Regions from separate parts of the Nonomuraea sp. B10E15 genome, predicted to be linked through region 1. Evidence: riboswitches for the same ligand, from Rfam matches in the RefSeq annotation. Region 1 holds a riboswitch; each other region holds the start of a gene.
The links. A riboswitch is a leader RNA that binds a small molecule or an ion and turns the genes downstream of it on or off. The one in region 1 is predicted to bind cyclic di-AMP.
Positions count from the first base shown of each region.

Region 2: another riboswitch for cyclic di-AMP. It lies ahead of ABGB14_RS39595 (hypothetical protein); the one in region 1 lies ahead of ABGB14_RS06565 (C40 family peptidase).
Region 3: another riboswitch for cyclic di-AMP. It lies ahead of ABGB14_RS30490 (CHAP domain-containing protein); the one in region 1 lies ahead of ABGB14_RS06565 (C40 family peptidase).
Region 4: another riboswitch for cyclic di-AMP. It lies ahead of ABGB14_RS34310 (C40 family peptidase); the one in region 1 lies ahead of ABGB14_RS06565 (C40 family peptidase).

Region 1 covers NZ_JBDPMB010000001.1:1,422,202-1,426,710, forward strand. The annotation lists gene ABGB14_RS06555 (NYN domain-containing protein) at 1-1,057, shown strand, start outside; gene ABGB14_RS06560 (C40 family peptidase) at 1,144-2,118, shown strand; cyclic di-AMP (ydaO/yuaA leader) riboswitch at 2,515-2,677, shown strand; gene ABGB14_RS06565 (C40 family peptidase) at 2,751-3,272, shown strand; gene ABGB14_RS06570 (hypothetical protein) at 3,400-4,215, shown strand; gene ABGB14_RS06575 (M48 family metallopeptidase) at 4,228-4,509, shown strand, end outside.
Region 2 covers NZ_JBDPMB010000022.1:15,266-19,774, forward strand. The annotation lists gene ABGB14_RS39580 (uridine kinase) at 1-451, shown strand, start outside; gene ABGB14_RS39585 (DeoR/GlpR family DNA-binding transcription regulator) at 774-1,553, shown strand; gene galT (galactose-1-phosphate uridylyltransferase) at 1,550-2,632, shown strand; cyclic di-AMP (ydaO/yuaA leader) riboswitch at 2,699-2,841, shown strand; gene ABGB14_RS39595 (hypothetical protein) at 2,847-3,809, shown strand; gene ABGB14_RS39600 (response regulator transcription factor) at 3,829-4,509, opposite strand, start outside.
Region 3 covers NZ_JBDPMB010000013.1:5,384-9,892, forward strand. The annotation lists gene ABGB14_RS30485 (ABC transporter ATP-binding protein) at 1-1,797, shown strand, start outside; gene ABGB14_RS30490 (CHAP domain-containing protein) at 1,885-2,571, opposite strand; cyclic di-AMP (ydaO/yuaA leader) riboswitch at 2,584-2,720, opposite strand; gene ABGB14_RS30495 (Gfo/Idh/MocA family oxidoreductase) at 2,838-3,791, opposite strand; gene ABGB14_RS30500 (aldo/keto reductase) at 3,811-4,509, opposite strand, start outside.
Region 4 covers NZ_JBDPMB010000016.1:106,164-110,672, forward strand. The annotation lists gene ABGB14_RS34295 (RDD family protein) at 214-702, opposite strand; gene ABGB14_RS34300 (RDD family protein) at 812-2,206, opposite strand; gene ABGB14_RS34305 (amino-acid N-acetyltransferase) at 2,292-2,861, opposite strand; cyclic di-AMP (ydaO/yuaA leader) riboswitch at 3,132-3,273, shown strand; gene ABGB14_RS34310 (C40 family peptidase) at 3,280-4,323, shown strand; gene ABGB14_RS34315 (LuxR C-terminal-related transcriptional regulator) at 4,399-4,509, opposite strand, start outside.

The DNA.
Region 1 (4,509 bases):
CGCCGAGGGCAACGTGCCGCCCGCCGCCGACCCCGTGCTGGTGGCCGCGGCCGCCTATCTCACCCGCCCGCCCGGCTGGGCGGAGATGATCGAGGCCGCCCGCTCCGACCTGGAGCAGTCGCTCGCGGCCGCCGAGGACTCCGAGCGCGAGGAGGCCGTCGCCCGGTTGCGCGAGCAGCTCGCCGCGCAGAAGAGCGGCGCCAAGGAGGAGGCGGAACGCCTGCGCGAGCAGGTCAGGGCCGCCCGCGCGGAGAACTCCGACCTGCGCCGCAGGCTTCACGACGCCCGCGAGCGGGCCAAGGCCGCGGCGCGCAGGGCCGAGGAGATGGAGCGGGCGGCCGAGGAGGCCAGGACGGCCGCCTCGGCCGCGGGCAGCGCGGGGGAGTCCGAGCTGCGGCGGCTGCGCGAACGGCTGTCCGACGTGGAGAAGCAGCTCGAAGCCTCGCGCCGGGCCGCGCGCGAGGGCAGGAGCATCGAGGACGCCCGCATCAGGGTGCTGCTCGACGCGCTGCAGGACGCGTCCGCCGGGCTGCGCAGGGAGCTGGCCCTGCCCACCACGATCAGCCGGCCGGCCGATTCTGTCGCCGCGGTCACCGGCGAACGGCCGGGTGTGCGCGTGCCCGCGCGGGCGCTGGCCGATGACGACCCGCAGCTTCTCGACCAGCTCCTCGCGCTGCCGCAGATCCACCTGATCATCGACGGCTACAACGTCACCAAGACCGGCTACGGCACGCTCACCCTCGCCGACCAGCGCAACCGGCTGATGACCGGGCTGGGCGGGCTGGTGGCGCAGACGAGGGTCGAGGTGACCGCGGTGTTCGACGGTGCGGAGCTCAACGCCCCTGTGCAGGTCGTGGCGCCGCGCGGCGTGAGGGTGCTGTTCAGCGCGCCCGGGGAGATCGCCGACGACCTGATCCGCCAGCTCGTCCGCGCCGAGCCGCCCGGTCGCGCCATAGCCGTGGTGTCGTCGGACCGGGAGGTGGCCGAGTCCGTCAGGCGGATGGGAGCCAGACCCGTTCCCTCTGGCTTGCTGCTGCGCCGCCTGGGCCGGGCTTAAGTTACGAATTGGTATGTTCGGGTGAGACCTCACCCGCCACTTCTGTACTATTTCGCCCCAGTAAAGATCCCCTGGGAGGCGACGCAGTGAGGTTTGGCCGGGTGCCGGTGGCCGTGGGTCTCGCGTTCGGGCTTGTGGTGTCTCCCATGGGGGCGGCGCTCGCTGATCCGAAGCCGACCATCGGGCAGGCCAAGGCCAAGCTCGACAAGCTCAACGACAAGGCCGACAAGGTCGTCGACCGCTACAACACGGCGACCGAGCGCTACAAGAAGGCCAAGGGCACCTACGCGAAGCTGAACAAGAGCTACAAGCGCAAACTCCGTACGGTCGCCGACCTGCGCACCCAGATCGCCGACATGGCCGCCACCGTCTATCGGGCCGGCGGCTACGCCACCACCATGCCGGGGCTGGTCAGCGCCGACAACCCGCAGGGACGGCTGGCCGGGATGGCGCTGGCCGGGCAGATGGCCAAGGAACGCTCGGAGAAGCTGGCGGCGTTCGACCGGGAGAACCGCGGGCTGAAGAAGGAACGTGACAAGGCGCAGGGTGCCCTGCGGTCGGCCGACGAGGTCCGCGGCGAGGTCGAGAAGGAGCGCAAGGAGATCCTCGGCCTGATCGCCAAGCAGAAGAAGCTCCTGAAGAAGCTGGGCGCCTACAAGACCGGTGACCCGAACAGCACCGGCATCGCGTACACGGGACCGGCGTCGGGGAACGCCGCAGCGGTGCTGCGGTTCGCGTTCGCGCAGGTCGGCAAGCCGTACGTGTTCGGCGGGACAGGGCCGGGCGGCTACGACTGCTCGGGGCTGACGCAGGCGTCATGGCGGGCCGCGGGCGTGTCCTTGCCGAGGACGACGTGGGCGCAGTGGGCGTGGGGCGCCAGCCGCAAGGTGTCGCTGAACGCGCTCCAGCCCGGTGATCTCATCTTCAGCGAGGGTCTGGGGCACGTCAGCATCTATGCGGGCAACGGGAAGATCGTCCATGCGCCGCAGACGGGCGACGTGGTCAAGGTCGTCAGCCTCTCCGCCTACGGCCGCAGCCTCGTGGGCGCCGTCCGCCCATAATTCCGTCCCCTCCTTCTACGACGCACCATCGTTGCCGTCGTGCGGGCGGTCCGCGATCACGTTCCGCATCCTCCTGATCACCTTAGGTCGAGATCATACGAGGCGGAATGTGACAAACGCGACATCTGACCCCTGACAAGACGGATGTTTCGCGAATGTGAGCAGGGTCACTTTTTGGTAACGACGCCCCCTGTTCCAACAGGGGTTCGGGAGTTTACTGAGGCCTGAGTCGATCTTTACAGCCTGACTCGGCTTTTGCTGATCCTTGACCGTTCCGCGTAGCTTCTGGCGTCGTCGCGGTGCACAAGCCATGGCGCCGTGAACCCGCATCGGTCCCTCCCGGTGTGAAGACAGATGAAGATCCGCTGGTCATCGCCGCGACATCCCCATGACACGGGCGATGACCTGCCGAATCCGTGCAGTCAGGAGGCACGGAACCGGGGACCCAGCGATCCCAGTTCCCCAGGGATCAGGGGTGAATCGGCGCGCCATCGCGCCGTAGGGCGACTTCCAGGCCCGAATCCGACAGCTAACCCGGTAGGCGTTCGTGGAAGACCCAAGGAGAAATCCTGTCTACCTCCCTGCACAACCCCCGTCTGTCCCGCCTTGCCCTGCCTGGCGTCGTGCTCACGATGACCGTGACGGCCGGAGGCCTGGTCCTCCACGCCCCCACGGCTCAGGCGGCGACGAGGAGCGACACGGCCGGCGTCTCCTCGGTGAGGGCGGCCACCGCCGCCACCACCGCGAAGTCGGCCAAGGCCGCTCGCAAGCGGGCAAAGACCGCTCGGCAGAAGGTGAAGGCCGGCAAGGCCATCGCCGTGGCCAAGAACCAGATCGGTGACCCGTATCGTTACGGCGCCACAGGCCCTGGTTCGTTCGACTGCTCCGGCCTCGTCCAGTACGCCTGGAAGAAGGCCGGGGTGAAACTCCCGCGCGTGGCGAGCAGCCAGTTCGCCGGCATCAGGAACAAGGTCTCCTGGCGCAACCTCAAGCCCGGGGACCTCATGTTCTTCAACGGGCTCGGCCACGTGGGCATGTACGTCGGCAAGGGCAAGATGATCCATTCGCCGCGGACAGGCGAACGGGTGCGCATCGACAAGCTGGGCGGATGGCGCAAGTCGTCGTTCGTCGGCGCGGTCCGTCCCGGCCTCTGATGAGGCCCCGCCCGGGCCCGGGAGACCTTCCGGAGCCCGGGCGGGCTCCCGTGGCAGCCCGTCCTCACGCTCGTCGGCGGCCCCTCGTAGAGGGCCGGCCCTGATCGGGCCCACTACGATCGGCAGCGTGTCCGAGCAGGTGAGCCGACGAGCCGCGCTGGCCGCGCTCCTCCTCCTCGGCCTCGCCGCCGACGCGCCCGCCCCCGGATCGCCCGTCTTCCCCGCGCACGCCCGTGACCTGTGGCCGGACGGCCAGGTCACCGCCCGCGGGGCACGTTCCCTCGTCACCGGCCACCGCGCCGCACCCGGCACGCTCAGCGAACTCGCCCGCCGCGCCGATTCGGCGGGGCTGCGGGTCACGGCCGTGCTCGGCCGCCCGGTGCGGCCCGTGGTCATCGTTCCCGGCTCCGCGCAGGACGCGGCCCGGCTGGCCGGCGTGGAGCGCCTCGACGGGCTGGCGGCGGTGGCCGACGGCGGGCGGGTGATCGTCGTCCCCGAGTCGTTCGGCAGGCTCACCTCCACCGGCAAGGACGTCGTCCTCACCCACGAGCTGACCCACGTCGCCGCGGGCACCGGCGGGCTGCCCGTCTGGCTCTACGAGGGCTTCGCCGACTACGTGGCCTACCGGGACGCCGGGCTGCCCGTGCGCACGGCCGCCGCCGAGCTGGCCGCCGAGGTGCGGGCCGGGCGCGTGCCGGCCGCGCTGCCGACACCCGAGGCGTTCGCCGTCGGCGGGCCTGACCCCGGACGCCTTGCGCTGGCGTACCAGGAGGCCTGGCTGGCGTGTCGGTTCCTCGCCCGCCGTTTCGGTGAGAGGAGCCTGGTGAGGCTCTACCGTGATGCGCAGGCGGCCGGCGTCGACGAGGCGCTCGCCGCGCTCGGGCTCTCCGTGGCCACGCTGACGGCACGGTGGCGCGCGTACGTGCGGGAGCAGCTCGCGTGAGTGGGGAGAAGGATGAGCGGACGGCGGGACGCGGACGGCCCTTCTGAGGAGGCCGGGGCGGGCGGCGGAGAGGCGGCTGCCACAGGGCCCGGTGACGGTGTTCCCGTGGGCGCCGTCAGCGCGGAGGACGCCGCGCGGACGGACGGCGGCGCGGCGGGGGCGTGGAGACGGCGCGAACGGGGGCAGGGTGACGGGGTGCCCGCGACGACGGACGGCCCGGCGCAGGATCCGGGGGAGGGCCCGGTAGCGGACGCGGCGGTGGATGCGGCCGAGCGCCGGTTCAGACGGCAGGCC
Region 2 (4,509 bases), on a different contig from region 1:
GCTGCGGGTCTCCGCGGGTGACTTCCTGCGGTCCTCGTCTCTGCGGCTGGAGCACGGCAGGGCCGATCCTGACGCCTTCTACGAGGACTGGCTCGACGTCAAGGCGCTGCGCAGGGAGGTGCTGGATCCCCTGGACGAGGGCGGCTCGGGGCGGGTGCTGCCGGCTCTGTGGGACAGCCGGATCGACCGGGCGTACCGGCTGCCCTATGAGGAGCTGCCGCCGGGCGGGGTGGTGATCGTGGACGGGACGCTGCTGCTGGGGCGAGGGCTGGCGTTCGAGCTGAGCGTGCATGTGTGGTTGTCCGCGGCGGCGCTGGGGCGCCGCACGTCCGAGGAGGAGCGGTGGCGCCTGCCCGCCTATGAGCGGTACGAGCGCGAGGTGCGGCCCCAGGAGGCGGCCGACGTCGTGATCAGGGCCGATCATCCCGACCGGCCCGCGCTCCTCGTGTGACCCGGCCCCGGATCGGCCGTCCGCGACCGCCGTGCGAACGGCAGGAAACGGGCTGCCCTCTCGGGCGTCGAGCTGCCGGGATGAGGGTGGCCGCCGGCGGGCGGCCACCTGTCAGCGTGCTGTCGGGCGCTTGCCGTGGTTCGCCTTCTTCTTCTTGCGTGCCTTGCCCTTGCGTGCTCGCCTGGCCATAAGCTCGCCTCCGGAGTCGGTGTCCTCCCAACGTCTCTCGCCCGTGCTGACCAGCGCAAGCCATCCGTAGCGAACTAACATTCCCCAACAGCGTCGTGTCATAATTTGGTGGAATCTGTTGGAAGGAGCGGGCGTGCTCGCACAGCAGCGTCAGCAGACGATCCTCGAACGCGTGCGCAGCAACGGCGGTGTCCGGGTCGCCGACCTCGTACGCGAACTCGGCGTCTCCGACATGACCATCCGCCGCGACCTCGAGGTGCTGGCCGAACGCGGTCTGCTGGAGAAGGTGCACGGTGGCGCGACCGCGCTCGGCCCCGGATCGACCGAGGAGCCGGGCTTCACCGCGAAGTCCGCCCGCCAGCAGCAGGAGAAGGAGGCCATCGCGCGGCACGCGGCCAGGCTGGTACGCCCCGGCACCGCCGTGGCGCTGTCGGCGGGCACCACCACGTGGGCGCTGGCCCACCACCTCATCGGCGTTACCGAGCTGACCGTGATCACCAATTCGATCCCCGTCGCCGAGGTCTTCCATCGCAACCCGCGCGCCGACCGCACCGTCGTGCTGACCGGCGGCGTGCGCACGCCGTCCGACGCGCTGGTCGGCCCGGTGGCCGTGGCCGCGATCCGCCGCCTGCACGTGGACACGCTCTTCCTCGGCGTGCACGGGATGAGCGTGCGGGCCGGCTTCACCACGCCCAACCTGCTGGAGTCGGAGACCGACAGGGAGCTTGTGACGGCCGCGCACCGGCTGGTCGTCCCTGCCGACCACACCAAGTGGAACACGGTGGGCATCAGCACCATCGCCGAGCTGAGCGAGGCCGACGTGGTCATCAGCGACGCGGGGCTGCCCGAGGACGCACGCACCGAACTGGCCGAGCGGGCCGGAGAACTGATCATCGCGGAGGACACGCATTGAAGCGCACCGTCACCCATCTGGCAGACGGCCGAGAGCTGATCTACTTCGACCGGCGCGACGACGCCGACCGGAGCGCGATCGACCGGCGCCCGCTTGAGCCCCGGCCGGTGGCGTCCGAGCTGCGCTACGATCCGCTGACCGAGGAGTGGATCGCGATGGCCGGGCACCGGCAGACGCGGACGTTCCTGCCGACGGGCACGTCCGCCGAGTGCCCGTTGTGCCCGTCGTCGGACACCCGGGCGACGGAGATCCCTGCGTACGACTACGACGTGGCGGTGTTCGAGAACCGCTTCCCCTCCTTCTCCACGAATTTTGGGACTTATCAAGATGTGGGTGGGCTGAGTGAGGTTCGTCCGGGAGTGGGGCGGTGCGAGGTGGTGTGCTTTACCTCGGATCACTCGTCATCCTTCTCGAAGCTCTCCGACGCCCAGGTGCGGCTGGTCATGGAGGCGTGGGCCGACCGTACGGCCGAATTGTCCGGGATCGAGGGCGTGGAGCAGGTGTTCTGCTTCGAGAACCGGGGCGAGGAGATCGGCATCACGCTGGCGCATCCGCATGGCCAGATCTACGCCTACCCGTACGTCACGCCCAGAACGAAACTCCAGCTCGGCGCCGCGGCCCGCTACCAGGGCCCGGGCAACCTGTTCGCCGACGTGCTGGCCGCCGAACGTGCCGCCGGGACACGGGTGGTGGCCGGCAACGAGCTGTGGACGGCGTTCGTGCCCGCGGCCGCGCGCTGGCCGTACGAGGTGCACGTGTATCCGCACCGGCAGGTGCCGGACCTGGCGGCGCTCACGGAGGAGGAGCGTGCGGCGTTCGCCCCGCTCTACACCTCGGTGCTGCGGGCCTTCGACGGGCTGTTCGGGGTCGTGATGCCGTACATCTCGGCCTGGCACCAGGCCCCGGTGCGGCGGGACCGCGAGCTCGCGTACCTGCATCTGGAGCTCTTCAGCATCCGGCGGGCGCCCAACAAGCTCAAGTATCTGGCGGGCTCGGAGTCCGCGATGGGCGCGTTCGTCAACGACGTGCTGCCGGAAGAGGCCGCGCACATGCTCCGATCACAAGTAGATCAAGAATAGATTTCTACTTAAGGTCGCATGTCTCGTGATCTACCACTAATATCCCCTTATGCATCGGCCGTAACAGCCGTTGCACCGCCTAATCCTGGGCGAGTTGCCCGGGAGCCGGGGACCCATCGCACCTGGGGTGAATCCACATCCGTGGTAGGGATACGCAGCTCCCATACCCGAACCCGTCAGCTAACCCGGCCGGCAGAGGGAGAGGAACACCTACGTGGCGGCTTCGTCCCCCGCGAGTCTTGCCATCGGTCTCATCACCGCCGCCGCCGTCGTCGTTTCGGCGGCCCCGGCGTCCGCGGCGTCCACGGCCCCCAAACCCAAGGAGTCGGAGCTGCGCGCGCAGCTCAAGCAGCTCAACAAGAAGGTCGACAAGCTGATCGAGGCCTACAACCTCAAGCGCGTCGAGCTGGCCAAGGCGCAGAAGTCCGCCAAGGCGGCCAAGGCCCGGCTGGCCACCGCCGAAGAGGCGCTGACGACGGCCGAGAAGCGGGTCGCCGAGATAGCCCGCCTGCGCTACCAGAACGGCAACCCCGGAGTGCCCGTATTCATGTTGCCGGAGAACAGCGGCGGCGCCGCGGTGCTCAATCAGGTCACCGCCGAGCAGCAGGCGTTCGTGCAGGGCGTGGCCAGGGCGCGCGACGAGAAGAAGAAGGCCTCCGCGCAGGCCGTCGAGCTCGCCGACAAGATCCGCAAGGACGCGGCCGAGGTGGCCGATCAGCGCGACGAGGCCGAGGACGTCATCGACGACATCGAGAAGAAGCTCCAGGACCTGGTGCCGTTCGGCACCAACCGCAGGTCAGACGGCGGCTGGGCACCCGAACTCCCGTCCGGCTCCGACAACATCACGCCGCGCACGCGGCTGATGAAGGAGCAGATCGGCAAGAACTTCGCGCTGCCCTTCACCGTCGGCTGCTTCCGCTCGGGCTCCAGCGGCGAACACCCCCTGGGCCGGGCCTGCGACTTCATGATGAGCACGGGCGGCTCGATGCCCTCCGCCGCCAACGCCGCCCTGGGCGACCGCATCGCGGAGTGGGCCATCAAGAACAAGAGCAGGCTGGGCGTCAAGTACGTCATCTGGAAGCAGCGCATCAACCACGGCTCGGGTTGGAGCACGATGTCCAACCGGGGCAGCATCACCGAGAACCACTACGACCACGTGCACATCTCGATGAACTGAGGGCAGGTCGGTTCGGCGATCACCGCGTCGACGGGTTGACGAGCCCGCCGTCGTAGGCGGCGATGACGAGCTGGGCCCGGTCGCGGGCGTGCAGTTTCGCCAGGAGGCGGCCGATGTGGGTCTTGACCGTGCCGACGGTGAGGTGCAGGTGCTCGGCGATCTCGGAGTTGGACATGCCCGTGCCGACGAGGGTGAGCACCTCTCGCTCGCGCTGGGTGATGTGGCCGAGGTCACGTGTGGCCGGAGCGGGATGGGAGCGTCGCAGCACGTCGGCGATGAGCCGGCGGGTCACGGTGGGCGCCAGCAGCGCTTCGCCGGCGGCGACGACCCGGATGGCGGCCAGCAACTCGGTCGCCGTGGCGTGTTTGAGGAGGAACCCGCTCGCGCCGGCCCTGAGCGAGGCGTAGACGTAGTCGTCCTGATCGAACGTGGTGAGCATCAGCACGCGCGTGCCGGGGCCGGCCGGGTCGGCGCAGATCCTCCTGGTCGCCTCGATGCCGTCCATGTCTGGCATGCGCACATCCATGAGGACGACGTCCGGACGATGCCGGCGGGCCAGGAGCACGGCTTCGGCGCCGGTGCCCGCCTCCCCCACCGTGACCAGCCCCGGTGTCGTGTCGATGAGGAGCTTGAAACTGTCGCGTACGAGGACCTGGTCCTCGGCGAGCAGCACCCGGATGGGCGGGGACGCACCGTGCGG
Region 3 (4,509 bases), on a different contig from region 1:
CGGGCCTTCCTCGCCCTGGCCGCCTTCCTCGCCCTGGGCGCCGTCAGCCAGGGCCTGGTCGGCGTCTTCCTGCGGGCGCTCACCGACGCCGCCACCGCCGGCCACGGCGCGCAGGCGTCCCTGTGGGGCCTGGCCGCCGGGGCCGCGCTGGCCACCGGTGTGGCCCTCGGCCGCGCGGAGCTGGCGCTGATGGAGGAGCTGGCCGAACGCATGGGCCTGTCCGTGCAGGAGGAGATCCTCACCCTCACCTCGGGCGTGCCCACCATCGAGCACCTGGAGCGGCCCGCGTACCTGGACAAGCTGGCGATGTTGCGCGACGAGAGCCGCCAGCTGTACTTCGCGGTGTGGGCGCTCGCGCTGGTCGCCGAGCACGCCGTGCAGATCGGGCTCGGCGTCGTGCTGATGGCCGCCGTGCATCCGCTGGTGACGCTGCTGCTGGGCGGCGCCGTGCTGCCGTCGCTGCTGGTACGCGGCCGCGCGGCCCGCCACGTCGACGCGGCCACCGGGCGCACCGCCGAGACGGCCCGGCTGGAGCGGCACCTGTCCGAGTCCGTCACCACGCCGAGGACGGCCAAGGAGATCCGGATCAGCCGCGCCGCGCCCGCCCTGGAGGCGATGGCCGCGCACCGGTGGGAGGAGGTGTCGGCGGGGTTGTCGCGGGCCGGGGTCCGGGCCGCGCTGCTCACGTTCGCGGGGTCGGGCACGTTCCTGGCCGGGTACGTGTCGGCGCTCGGCTGCGCGGCCTGGCTGGCCGCCCAGGGACGGGCCACGGCGGGCGACGTGGTCCTGGTGGCCACGGTCGGGGTGCAGTTCGTCACCCAGGCCTCCCGGCTGGCCTTCCACCTCGGGTCGGTGGCCGCGGGCCTGCGCGCCGCCGCGCGGCTCGCCTGGCTCCGCGCCTACGCCCGCACCCACGACCCGGCCTTGGCGGAGTCCGGCGACGACGCACTCCGCGCCGGGACGAGGGCGCCCACGAGTGACCACGGCCGCGAACGCGTCGCCCGCGGGGCCGAGCCGCCTGAGAGCTTCGCGCGGGGCATCACGCTGCGGAACGTGACGTTCACCTACCCCGGCACCACCCGGCCGGTGCTGCGCGGGATCGACCTGAGCCTGCCCGCCGGCGCGACCGTCGCGCTGGTCGGGTCGCACGGCTCGGGCAAGACCACCATGGCCAAGCTGCTGTGCGGCCTCTACCAGCCCTCCGGCGGCGAGATCCTGCTGGACGACGTCCCGCTGCGGGACGTGCCGGCCGTGCGCTGGCGGCGCAGGATCAGCGCCGTGTTCCAGGACTGGGTGCCGTTCGAGCTCACCGCCGCCGAGACCGTCGGCATCGGCGACCTGCCCCGTATGGACGACCGCCCCGCCGTGGAGCAGGCGCTGGCGCGGGCCGGCGCCGCGGACGCGGTGTCCGATCTGCCCAGGGGCCTGGACACCGAGCTGGGCGACAGCTTCGAGGGCGGCGTGACGCTGTCCGGCGGGCAGTGGCAGAGCCTGGCCCTGGCGCGCGCGTCGATGCGGGAGGAGCCGCTGCTGCTCGTGCTGGACGAGCCGACCGCCTCCCTGGACGCTCCCGCCGAGAGCGCCGTCTTCGCCCGGTACGCGCAGGCCGCCCGCCGCCACCGCGCCGCCATCACCCTGCTCATCACCCACCGCTTCCCGACGGTGCGCATGGCCGACCTGATCGTGGTGCTGGACGGCGGGCGGATCGCCGAGCAGGGCGCTCACGGCGAGCTCATGGCCCGCCAGGGCCGCTACGCCGAGTTGCACGCCATCCAGCGGGCGGCGGCGGACGGTTAGGCCGCCGGCCGCCCGGGTGGCCGGCGGCGGAAACGCGAGCGAGCGCGCGTTCCGCACGGGATGCGCGCTCGCTCGCGGTGATCGGGGTCAGGCGGCGTACTCGGGGTAGCCGTAGCCGACGACCTGGGACTTCGGACGGGTCCGCTCCTCGACCTTGCCGTTGCCGGTGTTGCCTTCGATCGTGGAGATGGTGCCGTCGCCGTTGTCCTTCACGACGAAGCCGACGTGCTGGATGTCGGTGATCTTCTTGCCGCCGTCCCAGGAGAAGAACACCACGGCGCCGGGCTTGGCCTTGGTGCCGAAGCGGTCGTTGGCGGCGAACCACTTGGCGTGGGTGACGGTGTAGGCGTCCCAGCCGATCTGCGGGCGGGCGCCGGTCTGCTCGCCGACCCAGGAGACGAACATCGAGCACCAGGCGGCGTTCAGGTACGCGGCCCGGTTGCCGCCGTCGCGGGCGATGGTCTCGGCGGCGCGCTGCGAGTCGGCGTACCACTTCTGGTACGGGGTGCCGCCGCCGGCGGCGTTCTCGGAGGTGCCGACCTGGGACTTGGCGAAGTCCAGGACCTGGGAGGCGGTCACGTTGACCGTGGTCTCCTTGGCCGCGCGCTTCTTGGAGTCGGTCACCGGGGAGACGGCGGCCGGCTTGTCCGCGGGCGGGGTGTCGGCGTTGGCCGCGGCGACGTTGACGCCGAGGGCCGAGGCGAGGACGCTGGCGCCGAGCGCGGCGCAGGTGATGGTTCGCTTGGGGATTGCGGTAAGACGGAACGTGGCCATCGAGGGGGTAACTCCTTGCTTCCATGCCGCTTACCGGGTTAGCTGACGGGTTCGGGCGTGGAAGCTGCCCTACGGCACCGGAGTGCCGATTCACCCCAAAGGACTTGGGTCCCCGGTTCCGCGTGATGCGGATTCAGCGGTCACAGGACGATCCTGTGATCTATCGTGCGATGGTCAGACATAGCCGGACAAACCGGACGTATGCCGTAAGATGCCCCACAAGGTAATACATGAGGCAAGAGGATTACAACTGCATAAAGGCCCAGCTAGGCGAGTTGCCGGCGAGCGTCGGCCAGAAGCCCTGACATGGCAAGGGATTCGTCAAGGGGCATGATCGGGGATTCGGTCCTGCCCTCGGCCGTGGCGGCGCGGACCTCGCGGAGCTCACCGGCGTATCCGTTGTCGGCCGGATCGAGCACATGCTCTTCCGGCTCCATGGAAGGCCCGGTGAGGACGATCCGCTCCGGCGCCCAGAACGGCGCGTGGATGTCCGCCCGCATCCGCGTACCTACAACACAGGCCTGGTTCGGGTAATTCCCCAGCAAGGAGGTTTCCACGAAAGCCCGCCTGCCGCCGGGATAGAGCAACACCCCGCCCGCCTCCGCGTCAACCCCGCTCGGCGCCAGGGAGCCCGTCATGCGCAGGCCGGTGGGCATGCCCAGAAGCAGCTGGGCCAGGCCGAACGGGTAGACCCCCAGGTCGAGCAGCGAGCCCCCGCCCAGCTCCGGGGCCCACAGCCGGTGCGCCGGATCGTACGGCATGGCGAAGCCGAAACTGGCCTGCACCGACCGGATGTCGCCGAACCGCTCGTCGGCGGCGATGAGGCGGATCAGCGGGTTGAACCGCATCCACATGGCTTCCATCAGGAACACGCCCGCCTCGCGCGCCAGGCGTACCATCTTCTCCGCGTCGTCCACGGTCGCGGCCAGCGGCTTCTCGCACAACACGGCCTTGCCCGCGGCGATGGCGGCCTGCGCGACCCGCAGGTGCTCGGTATGCGGCGTCGCCACGTAGATCGCGTCCACCGCAGGGTCCGCGCACAACCGCTCATAGGAGCCGTACGCCGACTCCGCGCCCAGCGCGGACGCCAGGGCCTGCGCCCGCCGCAGATTCCTGGAGCCGACGGCGCCCACCCGCATCCCGGGCTCGGCCACGATCGCCGCTCCCACAGTCCGCGCTATGACGCCCGTCGCCGCGATGCCCCACGTGAAGTCCCGCACGCGGAAGATGCTAGACGCATCAGATCAAATTGAACGTGTCAGGATCGCCTCCGATGCGAAGGCCCCTGTTCAGCGCGCCGACGGCGGCCATGCTCTCCGGATCGAGGATGAAGTCGAACACGTCGACGTTCTCGGCGATCCGCGACGGCGTCACGGACTTGGGAATGACGACGTTGCCGAGCTGCAGGTGCCAGCGGAGCACGATCTGCGCGGGAGTCTTGCCGTGCTTGTCCGCCAGCACCGCGAGCGCCGGATCCTCGAGCAGCCCCTTGCCCTGGCCGAGCGGGCTCCACGCCTCGGTGAGGATGCCGTTGGCCTCGTGGAAGGCCCGCATCTCCCGCTGCTGGAAGTACGGGTGGAGCTCGATCTGGTTGATGGAGGGTGTGATGTCGGTCTCGTTCATGAGCCGGGTGAGCGTGCCGACGGTGAAATTGGACACGCCGATGGCCCTGGCCCGCCCGTCACGGTAGATCTTCTCGATCGCCTTCCACGCCTGTACGTACTTGTCCTGCTTCGGCACCGGCCAGTGGATGAGATAGAGATCGACGTAGTCGAGCCCCAGCCGGGCCAGGCTCTCGTCGAAGGCCTGCTCCGTGCGGGCGTGGTCGGCGTTGCGCAGCTTGGTGGTGACGAACACCTTCTCGCGGCGCAGGCCGGACGCGCGCACGGCACGCCCCACGCCCTCCTCGTTCTCGTAGGCGGCGGCGGTGTCGATGTG
Region 4 (4,509 bases), on a different contig from region 1:
GGAGCGCCTCCAGGGAGCGCTGCGGGCCCCTCATGGTGCGCAAGGCGACAACCGCCCGCACCCGACCATAGCGGCACACAGATGCCCTACGTGTCGCAGGGACACCAACATCCGGCAACCCGGACGCCCCATAGCCTAATGCCAGTCTCTCCAGGCTCCTTACCGGATCATGGGAAAATTTTGCGAAAAGACATCCGTGCAGGTGCGGATGGCTCAGCGAAGATCTTTAACCACGCGCGTTCCGGCCAGTCTGTCATGCGGCCCGCGCTCAAGCGGCTTGTCGATCAGGATGAGCATACCGACACCGAACAGCAGCATTCCGGCCACCAGATTGGCCACCGGAATGCCCATGAGCATGACAGGTCCCGGATAGACCAGGGAGCGTTTGAGCAGAGCACGGGCCGGAACATCCCGCGGCGCCAGGCGGATCCGCATGATCGCCTGGCCGAACGTGCGCCCGTGCCGCCAATGCGCCCACCAGTCGTAGCCCGTATAACCCAGCCCCGCGACCGCCCACGCGAGCACTCCGGGCAGCCGGCCGTCGAACACCTCCATCATGCCGACAGTCCGGAAGACAGCCCATAGCGCAATGAACAGAATGTAATAGGCGACGCCGAAGACGAGCGCTTCAATGAGCCGGGCAGCCAGCCGTTCCCACCATTCCGCGGGCACCGCGTCCGCCCACGGCGACGTCCCGGCCATAACCCTCACCTCGCGACATCGACGGCGGAGAGCCCTACATTCCGCACCTACCCTCACATACAAAACAGAGGCCGACGGGAAGCCGGCCCCTGTTTCGCGGTTCTGCCGATTACTTGATCTTGACCACCACGGTGTTCGCGAACTTGTCCGCGAACGTCTGCTGCAGCGGCTTGTCCCAGAGCATCGAAGCGCCGTTCAGGGCGCAGACGAGGCCCGCCAGCATGGTGCCGAACGGCAGGAAGTAGAGGATGTAGGCACCCCAGGTCACGCCGGCCCGCTTGATGGCGGCGTCGCCGGGCAGGCCGCCGGGGGGCATCATCTGACCCACCGGCACGACCTTGATCCCCATGATCATCTTGCCGACCGTCTGACCCTTCATCTTGTGCATGAGGAAGTCGTAGCCGACGTAGACGGCGGTGAGGACGATGGCCAGCACGATGTTGAGCGCGAACGAGCTGAACATCCCCGACGTGGCGCCGCTGGTCGAGTCGTAGCTGACCAGGAACAGCGTCGTGAGCAGGAGCGACACAACGAACATCACGACGCCGAACAGGACGCCGTCGACGAGTCGCGCCACCAGACGCTGCCACCACTCCGCCAGCGGGGCGGGAGCCCCCGGCGGCTGCACGCCGACCGGGCCGTAACCCGGCTGGCCGTAGGGAGCCTGGCCGTAGCCGGCCTGCTGCGGCTGGCCGTAGCCCTGCTGGCCGTACTGCTGGTCGCCGTACTGCTGGCCGTAACCGGGCTGGGCGTAACCGGGCTGGGACTGCTGCGGCTGCCCGTAGCCCTGCTGGCCGTACTGCTGCTGGCCGTAGCCGGGCTGGGACTGCGGCTGCTGACCGTACTGCTGGTCATACTGCTGACCCGACTGGGCCTGCTGACCGTACTGCTGGTCGTACTGCTGACCCGACTGGGGCTGCTGGCCGTAGCCCTGCTGCTGGCCGTACTGCTGGTCGTAGCCGGGCTGTTGCTGCTGCCCGTAACCCTGCTGCTGGCCGTAACCGGGCTGGGACTGCGGCTGCTGGCCGTAGCCCTGCTGCTGGCCGTACTGCTGGTCGTAGCCGGGCTGTTGCTGCTGCCCGTAACCCTGCTGCTGGCCGTAGCCGGGCTGGGACTGCGGCTGCTGACCGTACTGCTGGTCGTACTGCTGGCCCTGCTGGGGTTGCTGGCCGTAGCCCTGCTGCTGGCCGTACTGCTGCTGGCCGTAGTCGGGCTGGGACTGGGGCTGCTGGCCGTACTGAGGTTGCTGACCGTAGCCCTGCTGCTGGCCGTACTGCTGCTGGCCGTAGCCCTGCTGCTGACCGTACTGGGGTTGCTGGCCATAGCCCTGCTGCTGACCATAGGGGGGCTGTTGCCCGTAGGCGTCGTCCGCCCGGTAGCCGACCACAGTGACGTCGGGGTCGGGCTCGCCGGGGTGGCGGCCCGGAGCCTGCTGGCCGTAGTGGGGAGGCGCAGCGTTCTCGCCGGATTCGTCTTGTGGGTACGGCGGCTGTCCGGTGCTCACCGTGTCACCTCGCTTCGAGTGCGCGCGTGGCACGTGTCAGGACACATGCCTGTGCTGCCCAACGTATCGACATAGGTATCAACAATCACCTTTCCATGTGGTCAAGGTCCGCGTCACCCGACGACAGATGGAGCAGCATGCGGGTGTTGCCCAGGGTGTTCGGCTTGACGTGTTCCAGGTCGAGGAACTCCGCTACACCCTCGTCATACGAGGCCAGCAGCTCGGCGTAGACCTCGGGGGAGACCGGCGTGCCCTGGATGCGGCGAAAACCATGCCTCGCGAAGAAGTCGACCTCAAAAGTAAGACAGAATACACGTTGCAGACCAAGATCTTTGGCCTGCTGGATGAGCGCTGAGACGATCCGGTGACCGACGCCCGCGCCGCGGCATTCGGGATCGACGGCCACCGTGCGGACCTCTGCGAGGTCCTCCCAGAGCACGTGGAGCGCGCCACAGCCGACGATCTGCCCGCCACGCTCGGCCACCCAGAACTCCTGCACGTCTTCGTACAGCGTCACCGTGGCCTTCTTCAGGAGCCGCGAGCCCGCGCCCGCATAGGTGTCGACCAGGCGCCTGACCCCCCGCACGTCAGGCGTGCGCGCACGCCGGACCACCACCGCGGTCTCGGGCACAGTCAGTTCGGCCACCTGCTCCATGGCTCTCCAGAGTACAGATGTCATTACGGCTCGGACCTAACTCACATCTCTCCGCCCATCCTGTTACATCTCGTGGCCGAGCGAGCACGGCGTCGCGCCGGGCGATCGTTCGGGAGTAAGCGCCACATACGGTCACTCCTGCCCGACTGGCACCGAGACCACCTCGTGACCCTTCGGTTGCGAAACCTCTACGGAGTTGGCAGTTCTGGTTGAGCAGGAACCCGGAGTGCATTAGTGTCCAGCGACGATGATCCCCGCGTGTCGCGCGCGGGGGGAAGCACGCTCAATTCCCTCAGGGAAGCCGGGGACCCGCCGGTGGCGACCGCCACCACGGGGTGAATCCGAGTTTTTCGGTAGGGCTGCTCCGGCCCGAACCCGTCAGCTAACCCGGTAGGCGTCTATGAGAGGAGCCTGGTTGGTGAAGCGCACGCTCAACCGTGGGAGGAAGTCGGCGGGCAAGCACGCCCGCCCCCCGGAACGCGCCCTGTCGCGTCACCGCCTCGGTGTGGCGAGTTTCACAGTCGCCGCGCTGCTGTTCTCGGTTCCCACCGTCCCGGCGTCCGCCGACCCCAAGCCCTCGCTCAAAGACCTCGCCACGCGGGTCGAGAAGATGCACGTCGAGATCGAGACGCTGACCGAGCAGTACAACGGGCAGCGGGAGAAGCTGAAGACGGCCAAGAAGGCCGCCGAGGCCGCGCAGAAGACGCTGACGGCCAGCGAGACAGACCTGGCGGCCAAGCGTGCCAAGGCCGTCCTGCTCGCCCAGAACGCCTACATCACGGGCGGTCTGAGCCGTGCGCTGGCGTTCACCTCATCCGAGGACCCCGGCAACTTCCTCGACCGCGCCGCGACCACGTTCGCGATCGAGCAGCGGCAGGGCGAGGAGCTCAACCAGCTCACCAAGGCCAGGAAGGCCGCCGAGCGCGCCAGGGCGAGCGCCAAGTCGCGCATCAGCGAGGTCGAGAAGATCGTCAAGGACCTCGACGCCAAGCGCGGCAAGATCAGCAAGCTGGTCGCCAAGGTCGAGAGCAACCTGTTCAGGCGGGCGCTGGGCGAGGCCGGTCGTCCCGGCACCCGCGCCACCCGCGTCAACCTGCCGATCGCGGGCAGCGGAAAGGCCGCGCAGGCGGCACGGTGGGCGCTCACGCAGCAGCTCAAGCCGTACGTCTGGGGAGCAGAGGGTCCTGGCTCCTACGACTGCTCCGGCCTGGTGATGGCGGCCTACCAGCGGGTGGGCATCTCGCTGCCGCACTACACAGGCAACCAGTGGACGGCCGGGCGGCACATCTCACGCGACGAGATGCGTCCAGGCGACCTGGTGTTCTTCTACAGCGACCTGCACCACGTGGGCATCTATCTGGGCGGCGGCATGATGGTGCACGCCCCTCGGACGGGTGATGTGGTGCGGATCGCGTCGATCGAACGGCGGCCGTTCGCGGGCGCGGTGCGCATCGCCGACTGAGGTTCTGCACGTGAAGGCCCAGTGAGCGAGCCCAGTGAGCGGGCCCAATGAGTGGGCACCAGTGCGCGGGTGCCGCTAGATCAGCTGGCGGCGTGCCGCCCACGCCACGGCCTCGATCGCGGTGGCGACGCCGATGCGGTCGCAGATGCCGCGCAACCTCCGGCGTACGGTGCGGCCGCTGATGTC